Promicromonospora sukumoe: one gene and its partner. The protein of the gene in region 1 interacts with the protein of each later gene in a pairwise test. Links are inferred from orthologs where the notes say so. Each region holds a gene or a part of one and is shown on either strand. Other genes may lie near its edges. The genes, in order: FHX71_RS00585 and FHX71_RS06645.

Region 1 (6,532 bases):
GAAGGACCTGCACTACGTGGTCGACGTGACCCCGGAGGACCTGATCATCGAGGGCGACGCCGAGCGGCTGCACCAGGTGGTCATCAACCTGCTGCAGAACGCGATCCGGCACTCGCCGCAGGGCGGCGTGGTGCGGCTGGACGCGTACCCCGTGGACGGCACGGAGGGGTCGGACATCGTCCTGGAGGTCAGCGACGAGGGACCCGGCATCGCCGCGGCCGACCGCGAGCGGATCTTCCAGCGCTTCGTCCGCGGCACCGGGTCGTCCGGCGCGGCGCGCGGCGAGGGTGGCCGGGGCGACGGCGGCCGGAGCGTCAGCCGCCGGGGCGGCCGGAACCGGGGCGACAAGGGCCGGACCGCCGCGCCCGACGAGTCGATGGTCAACACCCTGGGCGGCGTGAGCACCGTCGGCTCGGGCACCGTCGGGTCGAGCGGCGGGACCGGGATCGGCCTGGCGATCGTTCGCTGGGCGGTCGAGCTGCACGGCGGGCAGGTCGAGGTGGTCGACTCCGAGCGGGGCGCCACGATGCGCGTCACCCTGCCGCGGCGGGCCCACCCGGCGCCGGGCGTCTCGACGACGCACACGGTCTGAGCCGGTCCGTCGCTGGTCCGGGCCCGACGCCGGTCCGGGCCGGTCGCGCGGTGAGAAACCCAGCAGCCTAGGGCTGCGGGCGGTCAGAACGTGAGACGGAGTCCCGTGATTTCTGTCACAGACGCCAAAGGTTGTCCGTGCGGGGCGAAACCCCGTAACACCAAGTTGGGGACTTCCAGGCCGAACGTTGCCCTGGTTTTGCTCTGTGTGCGAGAAACATGACGAACCTACTTCTTTGGCACCGGAACCGCCCGCAACACCCGCAGAACCACGCCCCCCGCGGAGCGCGAAGGGCCTACCCTTGGAGGGTCCGAAAACCATTCGGGCTGTGCGCGCTGTGACCCCTGTGCGGCGCGCGACGAACGCAACTGTGGTGAAGGTGGGCGATCCGCGCGTGTCCCCTAAGGCTGGTTCAGAGTCGATCAGCGTGGCGAGCTCGTCATTCGGAGCCAACGAATGGCTTGTGGACGAGCTCTACCAGCAGTACCTGAAGGACAAGAACGCGGTAGACCCCGCGTGGTGGGACTTCTTCGCCGACTACACGCCGGGCGAGAACGGTTCCGCCAAGGAGGGCTCCCCGGCCCCCGCTTCAGCCTCTCCGACAGCGCCCGCAGCGGCTCCGGCCGCTCCCGCGGCGTCAGCCCCTGCCGCCGCCTCCGAGGCGCCGGTCACCGGTGGCACCGCCGCCGCTGAGGCCGTGCAGCCCGTGCGCGAGAAGGTGCTCCCGGCAGACCCCAAGGTCAACCCGGCCAGCCCCATCGCCACGCCGCCCACCACCCACTACGCGGACACGTTCGAGCGCCCGGTGGCGCACCCGGACGCCGTCGACGACATCCAGAAGCTGCGCGGCCCCGCCGCGCGCGTGGTCACGAACATGGAGGCCTCCCTGGAGGTCCCCACCGCCACCTCGGTGCGCGCCGTGCCCGCCAAGCTGATGGTCGACAACCGCATCGTCATCAACAACCACCTCAAGCGCGGACGCGGCGGCAAGATCTCGTTCACGCACCTCATCGGCTTCGCGCTGGTCGAGGCGCTGGCCGACATGCCCGTCATGAACGCGCACTACGAGCCGGTCGACGGCAAGCCGGGCGTGAACCAGCCCGCGCACGTGGGCTTCGGCCTCGCGATCGACCTGGCCAAGCCGGACGGCTCGCGCCAGCTCCTGGTGCCCAGCATCAAGAAGGCCGAGGAGCTCGACTTCGCCGAGTTCTGGGCGGCGTACGAGGAGCTGGTCCGCAAGGCCCGCGGCAACAAGCTCGCCGTGCCCGACTTCCAGGGCACCACGATCTCGCTGACCAACCCGGGCGGCATCGGCACCGTGCACTCCGTGCCGCGCCTGATGCAGGGCCAGGGCACCATCATCGGCGTCGGCGCCATGGACTACCCGGCGGAGTTCGCCGGCGCGTCCGAGGAGCAGCTCGCCCGGATGGGCATCTCGAAGGTCATGACGGTCACGTCGACCTACGACCACCGCATCATCCAGGGCGCCCAGTCCGGCGAGTTCCTGAAGATCATCTCGAACAAGCTGCTCGGCCTGGACGGCTTCTACGACCGCGTCTTCGCGGCGCTGCGCGTCCCGTACGAGCCCGTCCGCTGGGTCCGTGACAACACGGTCGACGCCGACGTCGAGGCCGCCAAGCCGGCCAAGATCGCCGAGGTCGTGCAGGCGTACCGCTCGCGCGGTCACCTCATGGCGGACACCGACCCGCTGGCCTACCGGCAGCGCAAGCACCCCGACCTGGACATCCAGACCCACGGCCTGACGCTGTGGGACCTGGACCGCACGTTCCCGACGGCGGGCTTCGGCCCCAAGGCCAAGGCGACGCTGCGCGACATCCTCGGCCTGCTGCGCGACTCGTACTGCCGCACCATCGGCATCGAGTACATGCACATCGCGGACCCGGGCCAGCGCAAGTGGCTCCAGGAGCGCCTGGAGGCCGGCTACGCCAAGACGCCGCGCGAGGACCAGCTGCGCATCCTGCGCCGCCTCAACTCCGCCGAGGCGTTCGAGACGTTCCTGCAGACCAAGTTCGTCGGGCAGAAGCGCTTCTCGCTGGAGGGTGGCGAGTCCCTGATCCCGCTGCTCGACGCGATCCTGTCGCGCGCCGCCGAGGGCGGCCTCGACGAGGTCGGCATCGGCATGGCCCACCGCGGCCGGCTGAACGTGCTGGCGAACATCGCGGGCAAGAGCTACGGCCAGATCTTCAAGGAGTTCGAGGGCCAGCTCGACCCGAAGAGCGTCCAGGGCTCCGGTGACGTGAAGTACCACCTCGGCACCGAGGGCACGTTCACCTCCGAGTCGGGCGCCACCACGCGCGTCTACCTCGCGGCCAACCCGTCGCACCTGGAGGCCGTGGACCCGGTGCTCGAGGGCATCGTCCGCGCCAAGCAGGACCGCATCGACCTCGGCGGCGACGGCTTCTCCGTGCTGCCGATCCTGGTGCACGGCGACGCCGCGTTCGCCGGTCAGGGCGTGGTGCCCGAGGTGCTGAACCTGTCGCAGCTGCGCGGGTACCGCACCGGCGGCACCATCCACGTGGTCGTGAACAACCAGGTCGGCTTCACCACCGGCCCGACGGCGTCGCGCTCGACCACCTACGCGACCGACGTCGCCAAGGGCTACCAGGTCCCGGTCCTGCACGTGAACGGTGACGACCCCGAGGCCGTGGTCCGGACGGCGGAGCTCGCCTTCGCGTTCCGCGAGCAGTTCGGCCAGGACGTCATCATCGACCTGATCTGCTACCGCCGCCGCGGGCACAACGAGGGCGACGACCCCTCGATGACGCAGCCGCTCATGTACAACCTCATCGAGACCAAGCGCTCGGTGCGCAAGCTGTACACCGAGAACCTGGTCGCGCGCGGTGACATCACCGTGGAGGAGGCCGAGCACGCGCTGCAGGACTACCAGTCGCAGCTCGAGCGGGTCTTCACCGAGACCAAGTCCGGCTTCACGCCCGCCCCGGAGACGGAGCACCTCGCGGGCCTGGAGCGCCCGGAGTCGCAGCGTGAGGACGCCGGCACGATGGTCGGCTGGCAGACCGCGGTCTCGCACGACGCGCTGCAGCGGGTCGGCGACGTGCACACCACGCCGCCCGAGGGCTTCACGGTCCACCCGAAGCTCGCCCAGCTGCTGGAGAAGCGCCAGCTCATGGCGAAGGACGGCGGCATCGACTGGGGCTTCGGCGAGCTCGCGGCCTTCGGCACGCTGCTCGCGGAGGGCACCCCGGTGCGCCTCGCCGGCCAGGACTCGCGTCGCGGCACGTTCGTGCAGCGGCACGCGGTGCTCCACGACCGGGAGACCGGCGCCGAGTGGACGCCGCTCCTGTACCTGTCGGGCGACCAGGCCAAGTTCTGGGTCTACGACTCCTCGCTGTCGGAATACGCGGCACTCGGCTTCGAGTACGGCTACTCGGTGGAGCGCCCGGACGCCCTGGTGCTCTGGGAGGCGCAGTTCGGCGACTTCGTCAACGGCGCCCAGACGGTGATCGACGAGTTCATCTCGTCCGCCGAGCAGAAGTGGGGCCAGTCGTCGTCGGTGGTCATGCTGCTGCCGCACGGGTACGAGGGCCAGGGGCCCGACCACTCGTCGGCCCGCATCGAGCGGTTCCTGCAGCTCGGCGCCGAGGACAACATCACCATCGCGCAGCCGTCCACGCCGGCGTCGTACTTCCACCTGCTGCGCCGCCAGGCCTACGCCCGGCCGCGCCGTCCGCTGGTGGTGTTCACGCCCAAGCAGCTGCTGCGCCTCAAGGCGGCGGCGTCCGCGGTGGAGGACTTCACCGCGGGCACGTTCCAGGAGGTCATCCCGGACGCGGCGGCGGACCCGGCCAAGGTGGAGCGCGTGCTCCTGTGCACCGGCCGCGTGTACTACGACCTGCTCGCCGAGCGCACCAAGCGCGGCGACGACGGCGTGGCGATCGTACGCCTGGAGCAGCTGTACCCGTTCCCGGAGGCGGACATCCGCGCCGAGATCGCCAAGTACGGCGACGCCGAGGTGGTCTGGGTGCAGGACGAGCCGCAGAACCAGGGCGCGTGGAGCTTCATCCACCTGGCCCTGCCGCTGGACGTGCCGTACGTCAAGGTGGTCTCCCGCCCGGCGTCGGCCTCCACGGCCGCCGGCACGGCGAAGCTGCACCAGGCCCAGCAGAAGACCCTGCTGGAGCAGGCCTTCAGCCGCGGCTGACGCGAGCACACCGCACACGCCGAAGGGCGGGCACCCCACGGGGTGCCCGCCCTTCGGCGTTTCAGATCAGAGCAGCGTCACCACTTGTCGTGGACGTGCTCCTTGATCATCTCGTCGTAGATCTCCCGCACGCCCGACATGAACAGCGGGCCCAGCGTCTCGGCGTGGCCGGCGGCCGCGTTGGCCCGGGCCTGGTCGACGTTGCGCGCGCCCGGGATCACGGACGAGACGCCCGGCCGCTGCCACACCCAGGCGATGGCGGCCTGGGCAGGGGTGAGGCTGTCGCCCAGGATGTCGCGGGACAGCTCGGTGAAGCGGGCCGCGGCCTCCAGGCCGACCTCGTAGGGCACGCCGGAGAACGTCTCGCCGACGTCGAACGCGGCGCCGTCCCGGTTGAACGTGCGGTGGTCGTTCTCGGCGAACACCGTGTCCTTGGTGTACTTGCCGGAGAGCAGGCCCGACGCGAGCGGCACGCGCGCGATGATGCCGACACCCGCCGCCGAGGCCGCGGGCAGCACCTCCTCGAGCGGCTTGAGCCGGAACGCGTTGAGGATGATCTGCACGGACGCGACGTTCGGACGCGCGATGGCCTCCAGCGCCTCCGACGTCTTCTCGACGCTCACGCCGTAGGCCGCGATCGCGCCGTCGGCCACGAGCTGGTCCAGCGCGTCGTAGACGGCGTCCGTCGAGTAGACGGCCGTGGGCGGGCAGTGCAGCTGTACCAGGTCCAGGCGGTCGACACCGAGGTTCTGCCGGGACCGGTCCGTCCACTGACGGAAGTTGTCCAGCACGTAATTCTCGGGCACCTGGTCCATCCGGCGGCCCATCTTCGTGGCCACGGTGATCCCGGCGTCGGGGTGCTCCTTGAGGAACGCGCCGATCACCTGCTCGCTGCGGCCGTCGCCGTAGACGTCCGCGGTGTCGAAGAACGTCACCCCGGCCTCGAGCGAGGCCTCGAGGACGGCACGGGCGTCGCCCTCGCTGACCTCTCCCCAGTCGGCGCCGAGCTGCCAGGTGCCCAGGCCCACGGCCGATACGAGCCGACCGGTCCGTCCGAGTACCTGCTGTTCCATGGTTCCTCCTACTGCTGGGGCGGGCAGAGCTGCCCGCACGGACCCGTCGTCGGGTCCCTTTCCTCAGGGGCCGCCGCGTGCTGTGTGCGGCCCGACCGTCTAGCTGCTCTCTAGTCTGCTGTCTCACGCTACGTGCCGCAGGCGTAATTTGCCCTACGGTTACGGTGTGAGTGTGACGACAGAAATTCCTCCGGTTGCTGCCGCAAGGCCCCATCCTTCCGGGGACCAGTTCCGCATCAGCGACGCGGGCCATCGTGCCACCGTCACCCAGGTGGGTGCGGCGCTGCGAGAGTACTCGGTGGACGGCCGCGACGTCGTGGTGCCCTTCGGCGCGGACGAGATCAACCCCGTGTTCAACTGCGCGGTCCTCATCCCGTGGCCCAACCGCCTGCGGGACGGCGCCTACGAGTACAACGGCGTGACCCACCAGCTCCCGGTGACCGAGCCGGCCCGCAACACCGCGCTGCACGGCCTGGCGGCGTTCGACCGCTGGTCCGTGGTGGAGCACACCGGCTCCGCCGTCACGCTCGAGCTCGAGCTCGTGGCGCGCCCCGGCTACCCCTTCCAGCTCGTCGCGCAGATGCGCTACTCCCTGTCCGACGCCGGGCTGGAGATCACCCTCGACGTCACCAACGTGGGGGCCGACACCGCGCCCTACGGCTGCGGGTTCCACCCCTGGCTGTC
Region 2 (5,075 bases), 1.4 Mb from region 1 along the record:
TGGGGGCCGCGGCCGGGACCTGGGTCGATCCGGGTCCGCTGCGACGCTACCCCGCGCGTCGGACGCGCGCCGCGCGCGGCGGGCCACAGGGATGCACCGGTCCTTGTCGGTTTCCTACAACAACCCGCCGCGTGTCCGAAACGTCCGGAGCCGTGTGAGATGCGTCGGCATCGCGTCCGACGTCGTGGAGCGCACGTAGACTGGCAGCATGAACGAGCCGGTTCCCTCCATCACCTCGGCCCAGGAGCCGTTGGCGGTGGACCAGGCGCGCCGGACACGCAGCTACCTCATCCAGATGTCCATCCGCGTGGTCTGCATCATCGGCGCCGTGCTGGTCGACGGCTGGATCCGCTGGGCGCTGGTGGCCGCCGCGGTGGTGCTGCCGTACTCGGCGGTGCTGGTCGCGAACGCCGGCCGGGACCACACGACGCACGACACCTCCCCCGTCACCCCGCAGGCCGCCCCCATGCTGGAGGAGCTGCCCGAGGAAGCGCCCCCGGCCGCACACCAGGGCGAGGACGGCCAGGGCCAGGGCCGCGTGATCAACCACGTGGACGACTGAATGGACCTCCTCGGACTCTCGGGTCCCGCACCCGACCCCGTTCCCGACGGCGAGCTGATCTGCAGCGCCAAGGGCTGCCGCGAGCAGGCCGCGTGGGGGCTGCTCTGGAACAACCCGAAGCTGCACACGCCCGAGCGGCGCAAGGTGTGGCTCGCGTGCGACGAGCACCGTGAGCACCTGGAGCAGTTCCTGGGCGCGCGGTCCTTCTGGAAGCAGACGGTGGCGGTCGCGGAACTGGACCGGGTGTCGTGACCGATACCTCGGTGCTCGCCCCGATGCCCGACGACGCCCGCGGCCCCCGCACGACCCGCCAGTGGGTGATCCTGGCGGTCGCCGCCGTCGTCCTGGCCGCGCTGTGCCTGCTCGCCGGGCGCTGGCAGTGGAACCGGTACGAGTCGCGCGAGATCGAGATCGACCGCATCGAGAACAACTGGTCCGCGCCCGCCGTGCCCGTGGACGAGGTCCTGCCGGGGCCGGGGGCAGTCGTCCCGGAGTCCGACGTCTGGCGCCCGGTCGAGCTGCGGGGCACCTACGTCACCGACGCGACGGTGCTGCTGCGCAACCGGCCCGTCGCCGGCCAGAACGGGTACCACGTGCTGGTGCCGTTCGAGGCACGCCTGCCGGACGGCCAGGAGGTCGTGGTGGTCGTGGACCGCGGCACGGTGCCGCTCGGGTCCGACGGCGCTGAGCCCGATGCGTTCCCCGCGCCGCCGTCGGGCACGGTGACCGCGGTCGTCTCCCTGCGGGCGGACGAGCCCGCGTCGTCCCGCGGCGCCCCCGCGGGGCAGGTGCAGGCGATCTCGACGGCGCAGGTGCTCGCGGCGGGGCCGTCCGGCGCGGGCTGGGCCGAGGGGCGGACCGTCGGCGCGTACGGCGCGCTGCGGTCCGAGCAGCCGGCGCCCGGGATCTCGCTCGCCACGCTGCCCAAGCCCAACACGGACCCCGGGTCGCACCTGTCGTACGCGTTCCAGTGGGGCATCTTCGCGATCGGCGCGATCGCCGGCTACGTGCTGCTGTGGCGCCGCGAGCGCGGGGCGCTGCGCGGGGAGAACGTCTCCGCGGGTGACCTGCTGCTGGCCTCCGAGGACCTGGCCGACGCCGAGGGCGTGCGCGCCCGCCGGCAGCCGCGCGACCGTCGGCCGAGCGCGGAGGACGAGGAGGACGCGCTCATCGAGGCCCAGCTCCGCTGAGCCCCGGCCGTCCGCCGGTCAAGCTTGTCGAGACCCCTCGGCACGAACAAGGTCCCCGGGAAAGCACCACGTCCCCGGGCTCTGTTGCTCTGCGTAGACATTGTCTACGCAGAGCAACACGACCCGGAGTTCTACGGTCTCCCCGAGGGGTCCAAGAGGTCTCGACAAGCTCGACCAGCGGTCGGGCCGTCAGGCTCGGTCGCCGAGATCACGCGAGGGAGACGAGCTCCTGGTAGCTGTCGTTCCAGAGGTCCTCGTCGCCGTCGGGCAGGAGCAGCACGCGCTCGGGCTCCAGGGCCTCGACGGCGCCGTCGTCGTGGGTCACCATCACGACCGCGCCCTCGTACGTCTTGAGCGCGCCGAGGATCTCAGCGCGGGAGGCGGGGTCGAGGTTGTTGGTGGGCTCGTCCAGGAGCAGCACGTTCGCGCCGGACACGACGATCGTCGCCAGCGCCAGCCGCGTCTTCTCGCCGCCGGAGAGCACGTTGGCGGGCTTCTCGGCGTCGTCACCGCTGAACAGGAACGAGCCCAGCACGGAGCGCACCTGCGTGTCGGTGAGGTCCGGGGCCGCGTGGCGCAGGTTCTCGACGACGGTCGCGTTCATGTCGAGCGTGTCGTGCTCCTGGGCGTAGTAACCGAGCTTGAGACCGTGGCCCGGGATCACCTCGCCGGTGTCCGGGGCCTCGACGCCCGCGAGGATACGCAGCAGTGTCGTCTTGCCCGCGCCGTTGAAGCCGAGGATGACGACGCGCGAGCCGCGGTCGATCGCCAGGTCCACCCCGGCGAACACCTCCTGCGACCCGTACGCCTTGGACAGCCCGGCGGCGGTCAGCGGCGTGCGCCCGCAGGGCGCCGGCGTCGGGAAGCGGAGCTTGGCCACGCGGTCCGAGGCGCGCTCGCTCTCCAGGCCGCCGAGCATCTTCTCGGCGCGCTTGATCATGTTCTGCGCGGCGGTCGCCTTGGTCGCCTTGGCGCGCATCTTCTCGGCCTGGGCGAGCAGTGTGCCCGCCTTCTTCTCGGCGTTGGCCCGCTCGCGCCGACGACGGCGCTCGTCCGTCTCGCGCTGCTCCAGGTAGGTGTCCCAGCCCATGTTGTACTGGTCCAGTTCACCCCGGTTGGCGTCCAGGTGGAACACCTTGTTCACCGTGGCGCGCAGCAGGTCGACGTCGTGGCTGATCACGATGAACCCGCCGTTGTACGCCTTGAGGTAGTCACGCAGCCAGATGATCGAGTCGGCGTCGAGGTGGTTGGTCGGCTCGTCCAGCAGCAGCGTCTCGACGCCGCTGAACAGGATGCGCGCCAGCTCGATCCGGCGGCGCTGACCGCCGGAGAGGGTGCTCAGGGGCTGGCCCAGCACGCGTTCGTCCAGGCCGAGGTTCGCCGTGATGATCTGCGCCTCGGACTCGGCGGCGTACCCGCCCGCCGCGAGGAACCGCGCCTCCAGCCGGGGGTACCGGTCCAGCGCGGCGGCCTGCGTGGCCGGGTCGGCCGACGCCATCTCGCCCTCGGCCTGGCGCATCTGCGTGATGACGTGGTCGAGGTTTCGCGCCGAGAGCACGCGGTTCATCGCGAGCACCTCGAGGTCACCCGTGCGCGGGTCCTGCGGCAGGTACCCGATGTCGGTGCCGCGCACGATCTGCCCGCCCGTCGGCTGGGTCTCCCCCGCGAGGGTCTTGGTCAGCGTGGTCTTGCCGGCACCGTTGCGGCCGACCAGGCCGATCCGGTCGCCCGAGGCGACCCGGAAGGTTGCCTCGCTCAGCAGCACGCGCGCGCCGACGCGCAGCTCGACGCCATGGGCAGTGATCACGCAGGTGTTCCTCACGGTCAGGGGGGTGGTGGCAGGGTGGATCGGCCCACGGCGGCGGGGGCCGGTCCAGTCTAGGGGGTGCGACTGCGGCATCGGGCGGGTCGCGACGAATGTCACCATGGGACCCATGCCCCCTTCACGCGCCGACGCCGCCGGCTGGCAGCCCGGAGACGTCCGCGAGGCGGCCGGCGGGCTGTTCGCACTGGCCCTCGCGACGTTCGTCGCCGTCACCACCGAGCTGGTCCCCGTGGGCCTGCTCCCGCTGATCAGCGACGACCTCGACGTCTCCGAGTCGCTCGCGGGCCTCCTGGTCACCGCGTACGCCTTCATGGTCGCGGCGCTCGCCCTGCCGCTGACGTCGGCCACGCGCCGGCTGCCGCGCAAGTCCCTGCTGCTGGGCACCCTCGTCGTCTACACGGTGAGCAACGTGATCGTCGCGCTCGCCCCCACGTTCGCCGTCGTCGCCACGGCGCGCGCGCTGGGCGGGGCGGCCCACGCGGTGTTCTTCTCGGTGAGCATCGGGTACGCGTCACGCCTGGTACGCCCGCACCTCGCCGGCCGCGCGCTCGCGCTGGTCACGCTGGGCGCCTCGGCCGGGTTCATCCTTGGCGTCCCGCTGTCGACGTCGCTGGGCACCGCCGTCGGCTGGCGCACCACGTTCGTCGTCCTGACGGTCGTGTGCGCCGTCGCGTGCGGGCTCACGGCGTGGCTGCTGCCGTCCGTCCCGGGCGGCGGCACTCCCCCGGCCGACGCCGCCCGCGGCGCCCGCCGCACCGCGCTCGCCCAGGTCAGCACGGCCAACGCCCTGGCCTACCTGGGCCACTTCACGGTCTACACCTACATCTCCGTGCTGCTCCTGGCCGCCGGGCTCGCCACCGCCGCGCTCGGGCCGGCCCTGCTGCTGATCGGCGCGCTCGGGCTGGTCGGTGCCGCGTTCGCCGCCGCGCGGCTCGACGTGCGGCTCCGGCAGACCACCGTGATCACCCTGTCCGTGGTCGCGGCCGGGGTGCTCGCCCTCGGCGTCGCGTTCCCCGGGACCGTGGGCACGCTCGCCGCGGCGGCCGTCTGGAGCATCGGCTTCGGTGCCGTGGCGGCCGTCTTCCAGACGGCGGCGATCCGGACGCGCGGAGCCTCGCCCGACGTCGTCGGGGCGCTGGTCAACGCGACGGCGAACATCGGTATCGGCGGCGGCGCGGCGCTCGGGGCGCTCGTGCTCGACGGCGCGGGCATCGACGTCCTGCCGTACACCGGGGCGGTGCTCGTGGTGGCCGCGCTGGTGGTGGTGCTGGTGACGCGCCGGGCGTTCCCGGGCGGCAGGGCCGACGCCGCTCCGGGCACCGCGGGCGACGCCGCAGGTGAGTGATCACTTCACCGTCAGAACGCGCGCACATGGCAACGCGGACGTAACGTCCGCCCCATGGGCACTGAGACGACCAGCGTTCCAGTCACCGTCACCGACGCGCTGCCGCTGCTGCGCGCCGGCCGCCTGACGGGCGGTGACGACCTCACGGGCAAC

What was found.
Region 2: the proteins of FHX71_RS00585 (region 1) and FHX71_RS06645 interact in binary tests that used the Escherichia coli proteins (3 or more experiments, as listed by UniProt). The link is inferred for Promicromonospora sukumoe from one-to-one orthologs.

What each region holds. Positions count from the first base shown.
Region 1 is NZ_JACGWV010000001.1:115,915-122,446, reverse strand. Bases 664-4,975 are described here. They hold FHX71_RS00585 (multifunctional oxoglutarate decarboxylase/oxoglutarate dehydrogenase thiamine pyrophosphate-binding subunit/dihydrolipoyllysine-residue succinyltransferase subunit), read left to right. Parts: upstream 664-986; coding sequence 987-4,775; downstream 4,776-4,975. Other genes in these bases: FHX71_RS00580 (aldo/keto reductase), read right to left, coding at 4,853-4,975. Also shown: FHX71_RS00590 (sensor histidine kinase), read left to right, coding at 1-592; more of FHX71_RS00580, read right to left, coding at 4,976-5,848; FHX71_RS00575 (aldose 1-epimerase family protein), read left to right, coding at 6,015-6,532. UniProt on the Escherichia coli protein: E1 component of the 2-oxoglutarate dehydrogenase (OGDH) complex which catalyzes the decarboxylation of 2-oxoglutarate, the first step in the conversion of 2-oxoglutarate to succinyl-CoA and CO(2).
Region 2 is NZ_JACGWV010000001.1:1,498,773-1,503,847, reverse strand. What follows is about bases 1,261-4,115. They hold FHX71_RS06645 (ABC-F family ATP-binding cassette domain-containing protein), read right to left. Parts: upstream 3,560-4,115; coding sequence 1,961-3,559; downstream 1,261-1,960. Other genes in these bases: FHX71_RS06640 (MFS transporter), read left to right, coding at 3,687-4,115; FHX71_RS06650 (SURF1 family cytochrome oxidase biogenesis protein), read left to right, coding at 1,261-1,752. Outside these bases: FHX71_RS06660 (DUF3099 domain-containing protein), read left to right, coding at 209-562; FHX71_RS06655 (hypothetical protein), read left to right, coding at 563-814; more of FHX71_RS06650, read left to right, coding at 811-1,260; more of FHX71_RS06640, read left to right, coding at 4,116-4,922; FHX71_RS06635 (hypothetical protein), read left to right, coding at 4,977-5,075. UniProt on the Escherichia coli protein: Genetic data indicate it may be involved in ribosome assembly or function.